DNA from 3 places in the Alkalibacterium indicireducens genome. Region 3 is predicted to be linked to each of the others. Evidence: predicted binding sites of a transcription regulator. Region 3 holds the regulator's gene; each other region holds the start of a gene.
What was found. The regulator HrcA, encoded in region 3, represses chaperone genes, less so after heat shock. The targets are predictions, from matches to a motif close to TTAGCACTCNNNNNNNNNGAGTGCTAA.

Region 1 (4,447 bases), on a different contig from region 3:
CAAACCTGTAATGATGAATCAGAAACTCTTTCAGAGAGCGGATTCGGCATAGTGATTTCTGCAAATCGCTTTGATTCTGTAACTGCCATCACTCCTGCCTGGATCAATGAATCCTCACGGATTATTTTATTCCAGTAGAAAAAAGAAGGGGCTGAGATTTGGTTTTCCTCACACCAGTTTCTGATTGATTGTCCACTTTGTCTTTGGGCAGCGATAATTTCCTGCAACTTTGTTTTCAATAGGTCATGTTTTGCCTGTCTTACAGTTGCCATATTTGCTTAGCCTCCCAGTTTAGACTTAGTTTTAGTACCGGCTAAGGATTGCTTAGCTGGTGCTAAAACTTACTACTATACTAAAGATTATCTCATGGCAGACAGTGTGTTTGAATCCGTACTTTTATTGAGCGCTTACAACAAACAATGACTTTATATGTATTTACAACGAATTAGATATATGTTATGCTAAATTAAATTTTTTTAAGTTAGAATAGGTTGCTCAATATAAGTACAATTATCAAATGTATTAGCATTAAGATAATAATTAATTGTCTGTATGAAAATACGGTTAGGGTTTTGTTGCTTAGATTGAAACAAATCGGTATGTCACCCTTAATATATGGTGATAGGAAATACCCTTGATAGGAGGAACAACCATAACAAAAGGTCAATTAGAAGCAGAAATAAGCAAGGCATTAACACTGTGGGAGAAGGATTTTCTAGGACGAGGATCCGTAACAGTGAAAACTGACATTTTAAGGGATATGGTCATTGTTGTTCTAAGAGGAATATTAACACCTGCAGAATATAAGGTTTGCCAAACATCAGAAGGAATATTATCTATTAAGAAAGTTCGAGCAGATCTAGTAGAAGCAGGTCGAGATATGTTAGGTGAAATAATAAAAGAAAAAACAGGGGAAGAAGTAATAACATTTCATACGGACATCAGTACAAAAACCGGTGAACGGGTTATGATCTTTAAATTATCTGGCGATTTAGAGAAAAAACTAATGTCTTAGAAAAAATAATAGTAGGGAGATCTACAAAGGCCCATTTTGGATGAAATAGTGGGTAAGTTGAGGATAAACCGACTTTTTTCTAGCGTAAGGCAGTTATACCACTATAAATGTGGATACTGTACCTTGCTAGAAAAAGTCGGTTTTTTGCTTAGGTACTCTATACAACAAACACCACTAAGAGTATGACACAATATCTCAAATACTTTTACAAAAGCCAGGGTATAAGCACTTAATATAATGAAAGGAGGTGTACTACTGTCCCTATAATTTACAATTATATTGTAATGAAAATTATGAACATAAAGGTAAGTTGATAGACAAATGAAAGGTGGAATACACCAGTCAAATGTGGGTCAGCATCCATGGCTACTACCTCAAAATTAGTAATATGATGTTGACCTTATTTTTGCGCATGTAATTAATTATAATTTATTAATGAAAAAATAAGTTTTAAAAATAATGGTGAGGTGTTAAGTAAGATGATTTCTTTAGAATTTGCATTTAGCAACATGTTATCTCCAGCAATATTATTTTTTATATTAGGAGTTATAGCGGTATCAGTTAAATCTGATCTTGAAATACCTGATTCAATTGGATCAGCAATAACATTATATATTTTAATATCCATAGGATTACAGAGTGGAGTAGCAGTGAGTAAAACAGGGATACTAGGAGTAGTAATACCTGCTTTATCCGCAATAATTATGGGTATTTTAATTACAACTGTAGTATACTATATAATGTCAAAAATAGGATTTGATCCAGAAAATGCAGGATCCATAGCAGGACATTATGGAGCATGTAATAGTGTAACCATTATAACAGTTTTGGTTTTTTTAGAGCAAATGGGAGCTAGCTATGAGGAATTTGTGCCTGCCTTGTACCCTTTTATGGATACAGCAGCTTTACTTACCGGTATTGTTCTAGGTCGTGTTGGTTTAAAGAAAAGATCTGTTGAAGTAGAAAAAGGTGAATATAATATAAGAGATATATTGCGTACATCTTTAACAGCTAAATCAACATTATTAATTTTTGGTGGCTTTCTAATTGGATTAATATCAGGTGTTGAAGGAACGAAAAGTCTCATGCCTTTCTATGATAATATTTTTGAGGGAATTTTCACAATTTTTATGCTTGATATAGGAATACTTTCCGGTTCAAGAATCTTTGAACTAAAAAGTGTTAAGCCAGTTACATTGGTGTTAGCAATTATTCTCCCGCCATTACAGGCTTTTATGGCAATAATATTAGCTACTTTTATTGGCTTAAGTCCAGGAGGAGCAACTGTGTTTGCAGCATTGGCTGGTGGAGCATCCTTTATATCTGCACCGGCAGTAATGAGAAGTACCTTTCCGGATGCCAACCCCTCTTTGGCTATTGGAATGAGTCTAGGGATTATTTTTCCCTTTAATATTTTAATAGGAATCCCCCTTTACTATCAAATAGCAAATATAATTTCAAATTTATAGATGGAGGTGTACCAACATGTTGAAAAGTGCTGAGAAAATTATTATAATAACTGAAAGAATAATCTGTTCTCGTATAATAGAATATTTAGAGTCTTTAGGTATTAAAGCTTATACCATTTATCAGAATGTTTCTGGACAAGGTGAAAGAGGTATGAGATCAATATCTGGAGGACTTAGTAGATTTGGTGAAAATATAAGAATAGAAATTATAATAGAGAATGAAGAAGAGGCTATAGCTGTAGCTGAAAAGATATACAATAAATATTTGTCTTCAAAATATGCGGGGATAGTCTATATAGAAGATATTCGAGTAATTAAGTAATGGGTAAGAAAGCCATTATATGTATGAGAGAAGTTCAACTACCGGAGATATAGAGCGTATGGGAAATCAATTTGAAGCTGCAAGACATAAGGCAATTGGAGCTATGGATTTATGTGGTAAAACCTTAGCCTTTGCCAGTGAAGGTTCCTTTGGTCTCCATCCTTTTATGCCTTTCGTTCCATTTAATCGGGAAATAGTACTATTAGTTGATAAAGAGAATGATCTAGAAATCAGTGGTATGGCAACTACAGCATAAAAAAAAATAAGTAAAAAAACAAAAAAACTATTGACAGATTTTGAAAAGTGGTGTATATCTAAATTAGAGTTAGCACTCAACGACAGAGAGTGCTAATGATGAGAATAAAAACAAGTAAAGGAGTGGTTATTATGGCAGGATTAATTCCATTCAACAGAAAACGAAATGATGTAATGAATACTGGTTTTGAAGATTTTTCCAACATGATTGATGACTTTTTTACAGGTAGCTGGCCATTGCAAAGAAGTTTAGCGGCAGATACATTTAAGATTGACATTCAGGATAATGATACAGAGTACACAATTGAAGCAGAACTTCCAGGAGTAAAGAAAGAAGATGTAGAGATTACGCTTAACGAAGGAAGACTTAACATTTCAGTGAAAAAAGAAGAAGTTTCTGAAGATAAAAACAAAAAATATATTCATCGTGAAAGAAAATATGCTCAGATGTCACGAAGCATATTCCTTGCAGATGCCAATGAAGAAAGTGTTCAGGCAAAACTAGAAGAAGGTGTGTTGACAATTAAGGTACCTAAAAAGGAACAGGTCGACACCTCTAAACGCATCATGATCGAGTAATGAAAGACAGTACATTAGCACACTGGCACAACAACATGCCGGTGTGCTAATGCTTTTTAATTGAGAAACAGTAGCGTAAGTTCATTGGTATAAACATCTGAATTAATATAGAATAAAATATAGGTGGAAATCAATGGTATTAAAGATGTAAGTGGTTACTTATTGATACATACATAGATATTGCCTCAGGGAAAGCGAAGTCTAACCGCAAAACATTTCATCGTCTAATTAAAGATTGTGAAGCAAAAAATATAGAAATTGTGATAACAAAAAACATTAGCAGGTTTGGCCGAGATAGCGTTGAAGTGCTTGAAGGGTTGAATAAGCTAAGAGTGCTTGGAGTTCGTGTCATATTTGAACTAGAAGGACTCGATAGAGCTGATACAGATAGTGCCTTGATGATTTCAATTATCGAATCGATTGCACAAGCCGAAAACGAATCTCGTAGTGAAAATATTAAATGGGATTATAGACGTCTTGCGGCACAAGGCACATCAAAATTATATAACCGAAAATGTTACGATTATGAAAATGATACAGATGGAGTACTGATCATTAAGGAAGATGTAGCTAAAAATGTCCGAATAATTTTTGAACTGTATTTGCGCGGGTTTAGTATTATTGGTATAAAGCGAGAGTTAGAAAAACTAGGAATAAAAACCCCAACCGGAAAAGAAAATTGGTGCAAAAGAACAATTGATGTTATGCTAAGCAATGAGAAATATATCGGTGTTGTTAGGCTACTTAATGCGGGAGAACACCAAGACATTATGTTTCAGAAAATAACCATCCAGCAATTATTTCAAA
Region 2 (5,603 bases), on a different contig from region 3:
TCCGGAAAGGATATTGAGAAGGGTCGTTTTACCGGCACCGTTTCTGCCCACCAGACCAATTCGGGCATTTTCCTTTATTTCCATGCTTACATTATCGAAAAGAGTTTCAGAACCGAAATGTCTTGCTATTTTTTGCGTGTGTAAAAGTATCATATTATTCCTCATTTTCTAACCTAGTCATCTGTCAATATCTAACAGTTTAGCATACAGGAGGAGGAATAGACTAGTCTAATTGAAAAAACTGCAAGGTTCAGAAATAGGACGATTTTAGGCTTGTTCCTTTTTTTACAATCTCCAAAACTTGTTCAATAATAAACGATTTAATAATGAATTTTATTGAAATCTTTAACAAATTTAAACCCTATATGCTTTATTTTACAGGGATTAGTGGTATAATATAAAATGGTATCTCATGTAAGTTTGTGAATACACAAGGTAAGATAAGATATCCCTTTGGAAAAGTTTGATAAGATCCAGAGAAGCTGTTTATTAAATGAATTGAGACGAGGAGAATGACAATGGCTGATAAGAAAATCCCGAAAGCTACTGCACGCAGACTGCCATTATACTACCGCTACTTGCGTTTCCTACACGAGGCAGGTAAAGAACGTGTGTCATCAGCTAAATTAAGTGAAGCAGTTAAAGTGGATAGTGCAACGATCAGACGCGATTTCTCGTATTTCGGTGCTTTAGGTAAAAGAGGCTACGGGTACGATGTAGAAGCTTTAATGAATTTTTTCAGTAAAACACTGAACCAGGACCGCTTGACCAATGTTGCATTGATTGGTGTGGGTAACCTTGGACAAGCCTTATTAAACTACAATTTTCGCAGAAACAACAATATCCGTATCAGTGCCGGATTTGATGTAAAAGATGACCTGATTGGAACGATCCACCAGGGCGTGCCTATCTATGACATCAATGAAATGGTCGATCAGCTTGAAATGCAGCAGATCGATGTAGCGATTTTAACAGTACCTTCTGAAATAGCCCAGGAGATGGCGGATAAGCTGGTAAAAGGTGGAGTCAGAGGTATTATGAACTTCACCCCAATACGTGTGACTGTACCGAAAGAAGTCAGAGTACACAACGTTGACCTGACCAATGAACTGCAAACGCTGATATACTTCATCAATTACTATCAGGACTTTGATCAGAATGCTGAACCTGAAGAAGATGACAATCCTTTAAATGACCTATTTTACAATGATTAAAAAAAGATCTTCAAAGCAGACCTTGATCTGGTCCGTAAGCTTTGAAGATCTTTTTTATTTGCTGTTATTTTTGCTTTTTTTAATACGTAGATATGCTGCAGCCATCCTCGTACCCTGAACAAAGTCTTTTGTAGCGAAGAGAGCAAACAAGAAGGAGAAGAATCCCCATCCACTGCTGGCGACTGAATCGATCGTAAAGAACATGAACAGCAGGAAGAATATATACTTAAAGGCAATCTGAAACATGATTTGTTTTTCTGTCATTATAAATCCTTTCTAAACTACTTGTTTTTTAAGAAAAGTACAAGTTGATCAGCACAGCTGCCACATTCATTAGACAATGTGCCAGAATTGGTGTCCATATGTTTTTAGTCTTGAAGTAAAGCCAGGCAAAAACCAGTCCCATTGATGAGTACACTAGGAGCAGACCGTCAAAGTGAATGAATGCAAAGAGCAGTGAACTGATGACTGCAGCTCCGATGCCGCCAATCCGATCAATCAGAAGACCAAACATTGCCTTTCTGAAAACAAATTCTTCCATTACTGGCCCTGCTATTCCAACTAGGAGAAGAAACAACGGATAATTTCTGACGACTTCCATTATAAACTGAGTGTTTTCTGACTCCATAGAAGAGCCTAGAAAGTTTACTTCTATAATGCTTGCGAAAGTCTGCACGACTATTGCAATAAACATCCCTATCAGTCCCCATAGAAGAATACTGGCGGTATTATTACTGAATCGTTCTTCAAACTCAAACTTCATCTGCTGTCTTCTTTCGATCACGATCATACCGATGGCACCTAATGAAAACAGGACCATGGATGGAAGGAGAAATCCGACAATCCCTGTATCTTCTGGTAAGAAAAGAGGGATCACAGCAGAAACAAGCTGTACGGCAAGAAACAGGCTGATCATGTTAATAGCCGCTTTTTTATTAATATCATTAACTGACATGTTGTTCATCCTTTAATTGGTATTCCCACAATATATAGTAATTTAACACAAAAACCAGCCGTTTTCCACCGGGTAAATTTTTCAAAAAAAATTAAAGTTAGGACTTGCAAGAAATCACAGTTTTGAATATACTAGGTAATGTAGTTAGCACTCGGAGGTCGAGAGTGCTAACACTCACATCTCACTATATCTTTAGTGAAAAATTAAAACTACTATTTTGGAGGGATTGCATCATGTTAAAACCTTTAGGAAATCGTGTACTTCTTGAAGTGAAGAAAGAAGAAGAGAAAACTGCAAGCGGATTAGTTTTACCTGATTCAGCAAAAGAGAAGCCGCAGTCAGCAGTGGTTGTAGCTGTTGGAGACGGAAAACTTCTTGATAACGGAAGCCGAGCTGACGTATCAGTTTCTGTCGGCGATCAGGTTATCTTTGAAAAGTATGCCGGTTCTGAAATCAAGTATGAAGGAACCGATTATCTAGTAGTTAAAGATACAGACATTATTGCAATCGTTGACTAATTTGAACCACTGATTCATTAAAAAAAATAATATTGAAGGAGCGATTATTACCATGGCTAAAGAAATCAAATTTTCTGAAAATGCACGTGCAGCAATGCTGCGTGGCGTAGATAAACTAGCGGATACAGTTAAAGTGACATTGGGACCAAAAGGTAGAAATGTTATCTTGGACAAATCTTTCGGCGCACCTCAAATCACTAATGATGGGGTGACCATCGCAAAGGAAATTGAACTGGATGACAAATTCGAAAATATGGGTGCTCAGCTTGTTGCTGAAGTAGCAAGCAAAACAAACGATATCGCAGGTGACGGAACAACTACTGCGACTGTTCTAACCCAGGCAATCGTCAATGAAGGAATGAAAAACGTGACTGCAGGCGCTAACCCTGTAGGCATCCGTCGCGGAATCGAACTGGCAACTAAAAAAGCAGTCGAAGCTCTACATGACATCTCTACTAAAGTAGAAGACAAAGAGTCTATCGCGCAAATTGCTGCAATCTCATCTGGCGACGAAGAGATCGGTAAGCTGCTTGCAGATGCGATGGAACGTGTGGGAAGCGACGGCGTTATCACAATAGAGGAATCTCAAGGAATTGAAACTGAACTGGATGTTGTTGAAGGAATGCAGTTCGATCGCGGCTACCTGTCTCAGTACATGGTAACGGATAACGAGAAAATGGAAGCAAACTTGGATAATCCTTACATTCTGATTACAGACAAGAAGATTTCTTCAGTACAGGAAATCCTTCCTGTTCTTGAAAATATCATGCAGCAGAATCGTCCACTTCTGATCATTGCAGACGATATCGAAGGAGAAGCACTGCCTACACTTGTATTGAACAAGATTCGCGGAACGCTTAACGTTGTAGCTGTTAAAGCGCCGGGATTCGGTGACCGTCGTAAAGGTATGCTGGAAGACATCGCTATTTTGACAAACGGAACAGTCATCACAAGTGATCTTGGGCTGGACCTTAAAGATGTGACGATCGATCAGCTGGGTACTGCAGGAAAAGTTGTTGTAACTAAAGACCACACAACTGTTGTTGAAGGTGCTGGCGAAAAAGAGAACATCGAACAGCGTGTGGCGATGCTTCGTGCTCAAGCTGAAGAAACAAACTCTGAATTCGACCGTGAAAAACTGCAGGAACGCATTGCTAAAATGGCAGGCGGCGTTGCAGTCATTAAAGTCGGAGCAGCGACTGAAACTGAAATTAAAGAACGTAAACTGCGTATCGAAGATGCATTGAATGCTGCACGTGCTGCAGTTGAAGAAGGTGTCATCGCCGGTGGTGGAACAGCTTATATCAACATTCTGGATAAACTGGAAACGATCGATCTTGAAGGTGACGAAGCAACTGGTGTGAAAATCGTCCTTCGTGCACTGGAAGAACCTGTTCGTCAGATCGCTTCAAATGCTGGTCTGGACGGAAGTGTTATTGTTGAACGTCTGAAACACGTTGAGCCTGGCATTGGATTCAATGCAGCAACAGGCGAAATGGTCAACATGGTACAAGCGGGTATCATCGACCCAACTAAAGTAACCCGTTCAGCGTTACAAAATGCAGCATCTGTTTCAGCGCTATTACTAACGACTGAAGCTGCTGTAGCAGAAATCCCATCTGAAAATGATGGACCTGCTGGTGGAATGGGTCCAAGCGGAATGGGCGGCATGATGTAAGTAAAGTCAATAATCTGCTGTCGTGTCATCAGACACATAATGAAAGCCCAGAAAGCAGGAAAAGCTTGAGAGTATCTCTCTGCTTTTCCTGCTTTTTTTTGCAGTACTCTTATAAGCAGTATTCACTATAGGAACGTTTAAACTTTGAGATTTGAATGACTCCCCTTGAGCTGGTACGTTAGATTGGCGCTTGTCTCATGAAGCTCTGACCTAATGAAAAGACCATTTCGATCAGACCGGATAGACCTGTTACTGCGATCCGCTTAAGTGAACTACCCACCACTTAAATCCTTTGGATTTTGAAGTGGGAGCTTCCTACGAACTCCATTCTTGTTTGCACAAAATTCATGCAGACAGAGGAATCGGATATGGGTAGGCTCAAAAGGCAGTCCCTGCCTCATAGGTTTTCTTTTCCTTGGCTAATGCCAAGGAATACTTAGTAGGCTTGGTTATCGCCTAAGTATAGACTTGGTTTTCGTCTACACAAGAAGTATACCAAATGAAACGGAAGTTCGCGACTTCAAGCTATCGCTTGACCGAAATTCATCTCCCACTTTCACTGGTGCTTCGTACCCATACGTTTAGAAGTGGGAGACTTCTTTCGGAATTACGTTAAAGTCTGAATTAGTCTGATTATATGATAAGATAGTAAAATAATTTACATGAGTATACGGGGAGATTTGTTATGAATGAGAAGACAGTTTCTATAGTTGGATTAGGGGCTCTGGGTGTGTTGTATGGACAGCACTTGTCAGAAGCTTTGGGAAAAGATCGTGTAAGAGTGATGGTAAATGAAGGAAGAAAGAAAAAATATGAAAGTGGCGGAGTGACATTAAACGGTGTCCCGTGTGATTTCAATTACGTTTTAGAATCCGAAAAGAGTACACCTGCAGATCTGATCATAGTCTGCACGAAATCGCTGGCACTTGACAGCGCACTGGAATCTATGAAAAATCAAGTAGGAGAAGAGTCTACAATCCTATCGTTAATCAATGGAATTTCCAGCGAGGGTATTCTTGGGTGTGAGTTTGGTCATGAAAAAATTATTCCTACGGTAGCGATAGGAATGGATGCAACACGAGATGGTCAGGATGTCCGGTCCAAAGTAAAAGGCTGGCTCCAGATTGGAGTGGACAGTCCAGATAAACAGAAAAGACTGGATGCAGTTAAGTCGATCTTTGAGGAAGCTCAGTTTCCTTATGCAGTCGAGGAAAATATTACTTTAAAAATTTGGGAGA
Region 3 (5,603 bases):
TGTATTAAGCTTGATCGTGATTCCACGTTCTCTTTCCAGATCCATGGAATCAAGGAGCTGATCCTGCATTTCACGGTCAGCCACTGTATGAGTCAACTGAAGAATTCTGTCAGCCAGCGTAGATTTCCCGTGGTCGATATGGGCAATGATCGAAAAGTTTCTGATTTTCTTCTGTCGTTCTCTTGCTTGTTTTTTATCCATTGCTATATTTTCCTCATTCCTCTAAAAACATTCCTTACTATTATACCAACGATGGCAAGAGAGTACAATGTCTGCCTGACCTCCTGAATGATCTTGGTCTCTGTTGTGACACATTATAACCTGAATGCTTTCACATTTATTGACTCACATCTTCAGCTGATCGATTATATCATTTATACGATAAAAATCACGCTCTCGTTAATACAGACATACTGGCCTGCTTTAATGAGAGCGCGTATCACTTTATTTATTCTTATCCTTAAAGGCGTCCTTTACTTTCGAAAAAAACGAGCCATCCCCTTGCTCGACCACGTCCTCATACTCGCTGGCCTGTGCAAAGTTTCTCAGGTGTTTAGCCTGTTCTTCAGTGACTTTTTCAGGAACAACGACACGGACTTTGATGTGCTGGTCTCCATTGCCTGTTCCTCTCAGTCTTGGTGCACCTTTGCCTCTCAGTCTGAACGTTGTACCTGGCTGAGTTCCAGCCGGGATCTTGAACTTCACTTTACCGTGTACGGTCGGCACTTCAAGCTCATCACCCAAAGCAGCCTGAACGACATTGATCGGCAGTTCGAAGTAGATTTCTGATCCTCTCCGGTCAAACAGTTCAGATGGTTCGACTCGGAATACGACATACAGGTCGCCATAAGGGCCACCGTTGACTCCGGCATCGCCCTGGTTCTGTACGCGCATCTGATTGCCGTCTTCAACACCGGCAGGTACAGTCACTTTAACAGAATGCTGTTTTTTAGTGTGACCCGAACCGTGACAGGTCGTACATTTTTCTTTGATTTCCTGTCCGGATCCATTACATGTCGGGCAGGTCTGCTGAGTCATGACACGTCCGAATGGTGTATTACGCTCAACGTTTACCGCACCCGCACCTTGACACTGCGAACAGGTCTGCGGGCTGGTACCTGGTTTTGCTCCGGATCCGGCACACGTATCACACGTTTCTTCACGATTGTATCGAATCGTTGTTTCTTTTCCAAAAATAGCTTCTTCAAACTTAAGATCCATGACATACTGCAGATCCTCACCTTGACGGGGTGCATTCGGATTACGGCGTCTTGAACCTCCCCCACCAAAGAACTGATCGAAGATATCTTCGAATCCGCCGCCGAAGCCACCCTGGCCACCGCCGAACCCGCCACCAAAGCCGCCGCCTGCACCGAAGTTCGGATCTGTTGAGGCATGTCCATACTGATCGTATGCTGCACGCTTCTGGTCATCACTCAACACTTCATAGGCTTCTGAGATTTGCTTGAACTTCTCGTCGGCATCTGGAGCGTCACTGATATCCGGGTGGTATTTTTTAGAAAGCTTTCGGTAAGCTTTTTTAATTTCATCTTTAGAAGCATTTTTAGAAACTCCTAGTAGGTCATAAAAATCTTCTTTTTCAGGCATACTATCCCTCCATTGCTACTGTTACGCGTCTCTGTAGAGCTGAGTCCTACGACTGTTAGGCTTCTTGCACAGCAGCTACAGGGGCTCTGTATCTCTTTTCAAAAAGAAAGAAAGCACTTGTTTGTGGTGCTTTAAAAGTGCTTTCTTCTCTTCAAATCTCACTTCAATTATTCTTCGTCATCTACTTCTTCAAAGTCTGCATCGACAACGTTGTCGTCTGTCTGAACATCGCCTTCTGCTCCTTCAGCTTCCGCCTGCTGAGCTGCAGCCTGTTCGTATAGTTTGACTGACATTTCCTGAACGATTTCATTCAGTGCGTCACGCTTCGTCTTGATTTCATCAATATCATCGTTTTCAAGTGCAGTTTTCAGCTCGTCACGAGCTTCCTCAGCTTTCTTGATGTCCGCTTCATCAACTTTACCTTCAAGTTCTTTCAATGTCTTGTCGATCTGGAAGACAAGCTGGTCAGCTTCATTACGCAGTTCTACTTCTTCCTTGCGTTTTTTGTCTGCTTCTGCATTTTCTTCTGCTTCTTTCACCATACGCTCAATTTCTTCTTCAGAAAGACCAGATGAAGACTTGATCGTAATCTTCTGTTCTTTACCTGTACCGAGATCCTTAGCAGAAACATTTACAATACCGTTTTTATCGATATCGAATGTCACTTCAATTTGAGGCACACCACGTGGTGCTGGTGGAATATCCGTCAACTGGAAGCGACCAAGTGTCTTGTTGTCTTTAGCCATTGGACGCTCACCTTGAAGAACGTGCACATCAACCGCAGGCTGATTGTCTGCAGCAGTAGAGAATACTTGAGATTTACTTGTTGGGATCGTAGTATTTCTCTCAATCAGTTTAGTAAATACTCCGCCCATTGTTTCGATTCCTAATGATAGAGGGGTTACGTCAAGTAGAACGATGTCTTTTACTTCTCCTGAAATAACTCCACCTTGGACAGCTGCCCCCATAGCAACAACTTCATCAGGGTTTACAGAACGGTTAGGCTCTTTTCCTGTTTCAGCTTTAACAGCTTCAATAACAGCTGGAATACGTGTTGATCCTCCAACAAGGATGACTTCGTCTATGTCAGATTTGGATAGTCCTGCATCTTTAAGTGCCTGACGGACAGGATTCTTCGTACGTGTAACCAGGTCATCAGTGATTTCGTCGAACTTGGCACGTGTCAGAGTCATTTCAAGGTGAAATGGACCTGATTCTCCTGCACTGATGAACGGCAAGCTGATTTGTGTAGAAGATACACCAGACAAGTCTTTTTTAGCTTTTTCAGCTGCATCTTTCAGACGCTGAAGAGCCATTTTATCTTTACTTAAGTCAACGCCGTTTTCTTTCTTGAATTCAGCAACTAGGTAGTCGATGATTTTTTCATCAAAGTCATCTCCACCTAGGTGGTTATCTCCGGCGGTTGCCAAAACTTCGAATACGCCGTCTCCCAGTTCAAGAATAGATACGTCGAATGTTCCGCCACCTAAGTCAAATACCAGAATTTTTTCATCTTTGTCTACTTTATCCAGACCGTAAGCTAGTGAAGCAGCGGTCGGTTCGTTTACGATACGGTCAACCTCTAAACCTGCTATTTTACCAGCATCTTTTGTAGCCTGACGCTGTGAGTCATTGAAATATGCAGGTACAGTGATGACTGCGTTTGTGACTTCTTCACCAAGGTAATCTTCTGCATAATCTTTCAAGTGCTGAAGAATGAATGCTGACACCTGCTGAGGAGTATACGTCTTGCCTTCAGCTTCAACTTTAAAATCTTCACCCATGTGACGTTTGATAGAGATGACAGTGTTCGGGTTTGTGATAGCCTGACGCTTAGCCACTTCCCCTACTTGTATTTCTCCATTTTTAAATGCTACAACAGATGGTGTTGTACGGTTTCCTTCTTTATTAGGAATAATTTTAGCTTCGCCGCCTTCAAGAACTGCGACTGCTGAGTTCGTTGTTCCTAAGTCGATTCCGATTACTTTACCCATTTTCAAATCACCCTTTGCTTTCTATAGAATTTTTTATAATGTAACTGATACTTTGGCTGCTCGTAACACACGATCGTGCAGTTTATAGCCTTTTTCAAAAACTTGAGCCACTTCATTGCTGTCCTGATCTTCATTCGCAGGTACTTGCGTATACGCTTCGTGATAGTTGGGATCAAACGGTTCTCCAACAGGATCGATTACTTCAATCCCTTCTTTTTCTAAGGCCTGCTGCAGGCTATTGTAGACCATCTCAATACCTTTTTTCAGGTTTTCTCCTGCTTCAGTATCGACTTCGATACTTAAAGCACGTTCGATATTGTCCAGTGCAGGAAGTAGTTCTTTCGCCAGAGACTGTGAGCTGTAGCGAAGAAGTTCTTCGCGGTCCCGCTGATTACGTCTACGGATGTTTGCCAGTTCTGCCTGAAGACGATAATATCTGTCTGTCAGGTCGTCCAGTTCTTTCTGCTTTTCTTCCAGTTCAGAAGACCCGCTGCTCTCTTCTTCTGTGGACTTCTCATCGTTTTCAAGCTGAATGTCTTCGTCAGCTGTTTCTTCCTGTTTTGACAATACGTCTTCATTCAACTCTTTTTCATCTTTTTCATCCACGTGACATTCCTCTTTTCCTTATTATTCCAGGTAGTAATTTAGTAGTGTGTATGTCAGCTGTTTTCTGAATACATCCAGCACGCCGAATGTTTCATCGTAGGACATGCTGGTCGGACCTAACACGGCAAGGATCCCTCGGCCATGGCCGCTGACCTGATATGCTGCGGTCACCAGACTGAAGTTTGTAAACAGTTCGTTGTCGAATTCGTCACCTATCTTCACGACGAAATCTTCATGAATTGGATCGATCAGCACATTGAGGTTTCCTTTATTGTCCAGTAAAGAATATAAGGACTTCAGCTGCTGTTTGTCCATGTCTTCAGTGAAATCCAGCAGATTCATCTTGCCGGAAATATGATAACGGTCTTCAGCAGAAGCATTGAACGCCGATTCAAGCGACAGATACATATCCATCGCATTGGACGCATACTTTCTGATTAAGAACGGAATGTCCTGTTCCAGTTTTCTAGCGACCTCCATTAAAGGCAGGCCGACCAGATGCTGATTGAATATATTGGCCACTTTGACCATATCAGACTCATCGATCGGTTTCGGCAGTCTGAAGACTTTATTCTCTATCAGTCCGCCATCTGTTTGAACAATTGCCATAATCAGATTATCATTCAAGGCAACCAGTCTGAATCCGGTCAGGCGACTGGACTCGGCTTTCGGCCCAAGAACGATCGCAGTATAACTGGTCAAGTCGGACAGCAGCTTGGCTGACTGATTCATGATATCATCCATCTGCTTGACATGATTACCAAGGACTTCATTAATGATCTGCAGCTTGTCCTCAGCTACTTCCTGAGGTTTCACGAGATGATCGATGTAATACCGGTACCCCTTCATCGACGGAACACGTCCTGAAGACGAATGAGTTTTCTGGATGAATCCAAGTTTTTCAAGAAAGCTCAGTTCATTTCTGATTGTTGCGGAACTGGCATCGATAGCCGTTTCAGTCATGATTGTTTTCGACCCGATTGGATGCCCTGTAGACGTATAGAGTCTGATGAGAGCATCAAGTATATTTATTTGCCTCTTTGTCAACATGTGCATCACTCCTTGGCACGAAGACAGACTTCAAACGTAATGGTTTACTAGCTGAACACTCACACCGCTTCAATTCATTCATTAAATTAGCACTCGAACAAACCGAGTGCTAATACATCTATAATTTATCAAATAGACTCTTGTCTGTCAACAATTAAATCTGATTTATTTTGACCTTTGCCAAACTCTCTCTCGCTTCTATCTCATCCTGATCCAGTCTTTCGATTAAAGCATCGACAGAGTCGAACTTGATCTCGTCTCTCAGATATGAGACCCATTTGACTGAAACATCTTCGCCATATATCTCTTCGCTGTAATCAAAGAGATGGACTTCGATCGAATAGT

Region 1: the regulator HrcA is predicted to act here: its motif matches at 3,132-3,158, upstream of ABFX15_RS01330 (Hsp20/alpha crystallin family protein).
Region 2: the regulator HrcA is predicted to act here: its motif matches at 2,314-2,340, upstream of groES (co-chaperone GroES).

What each region holds. Positions count from the first base shown of each region.
Region 1 covers NZ_BAAADA010000022.1:2,071-6,517, reverse strand. The annotation lists gene tnpA (IS66 family insertion sequence element accessory protein TnpA) at 1-272, opposite strand, end outside; gene ABFX15_RS01350 (Na-translocating system protein MpsC family protein) at 635-1,015, shown strand; gene ABFX15_RS01345 (sodium-dependent bicarbonate transport family permease) at 1,495-2,484, shown strand; gene ABFX15_RS01340 (P-II family nitrogen regulator) at 2,501-2,806, shown strand; gene ABFX15_RS01335 (DUF6671 family protein) at 2,865-3,062, shown strand; gene ABFX15_RS01330 (Hsp20/alpha crystallin family protein) at 3,194-3,640, shown strand; gene ABFX15_RS01325 (recombinase family protein) at 3,802-4,447, shown strand, end outside.
Region 2 covers NZ_BAAADA010000088.1:22,763-28,365, reverse strand. The annotation lists gene ABFX15_RS05630 (ABC-F family ATP-binding cassette domain-containing protein) at 1-153, opposite strand, end outside; gene ABFX15_RS05625 (redox-sensing transcriptional repressor Rex) at 519-1,214, shown strand; gene ABFX15_RS05620 (DUF4305 domain-containing protein) at 1,269-1,478, opposite strand; gene ABFX15_RS05615 (CPBP family intramembrane glutamic endopeptidase) at 1,507-2,169, opposite strand; gene groES (co-chaperone GroES) at 2,403-2,687, shown strand; gene groL (chaperonin GroEL) at 2,740-4,365, shown strand; gene ABFX15_RS05600 (ketopantoate reductase family protein) at 5,051-5,603, shown strand, end outside.
Region 3 covers NZ_BAAADA010000042.1:38,268-43,870, forward strand. The annotation lists gene lepA (translation elongation factor 4) at 1-201, opposite strand, end outside; gene dnaJ (molecular chaperone DnaJ) at 445-1,608, opposite strand; gene dnaK (molecular chaperone DnaK) at 1,776-3,602, opposite strand; gene grpE (nucleotide exchange factor GrpE) at 3,636-4,208, opposite strand; gene hrcA (heat-inducible transcriptional repressor HrcA) at 4,230-5,258, opposite strand; gene ABFX15_RS02945 (bifunctional riboflavin kinase/FAD synthetase) at 5,413-5,603, opposite strand, start outside.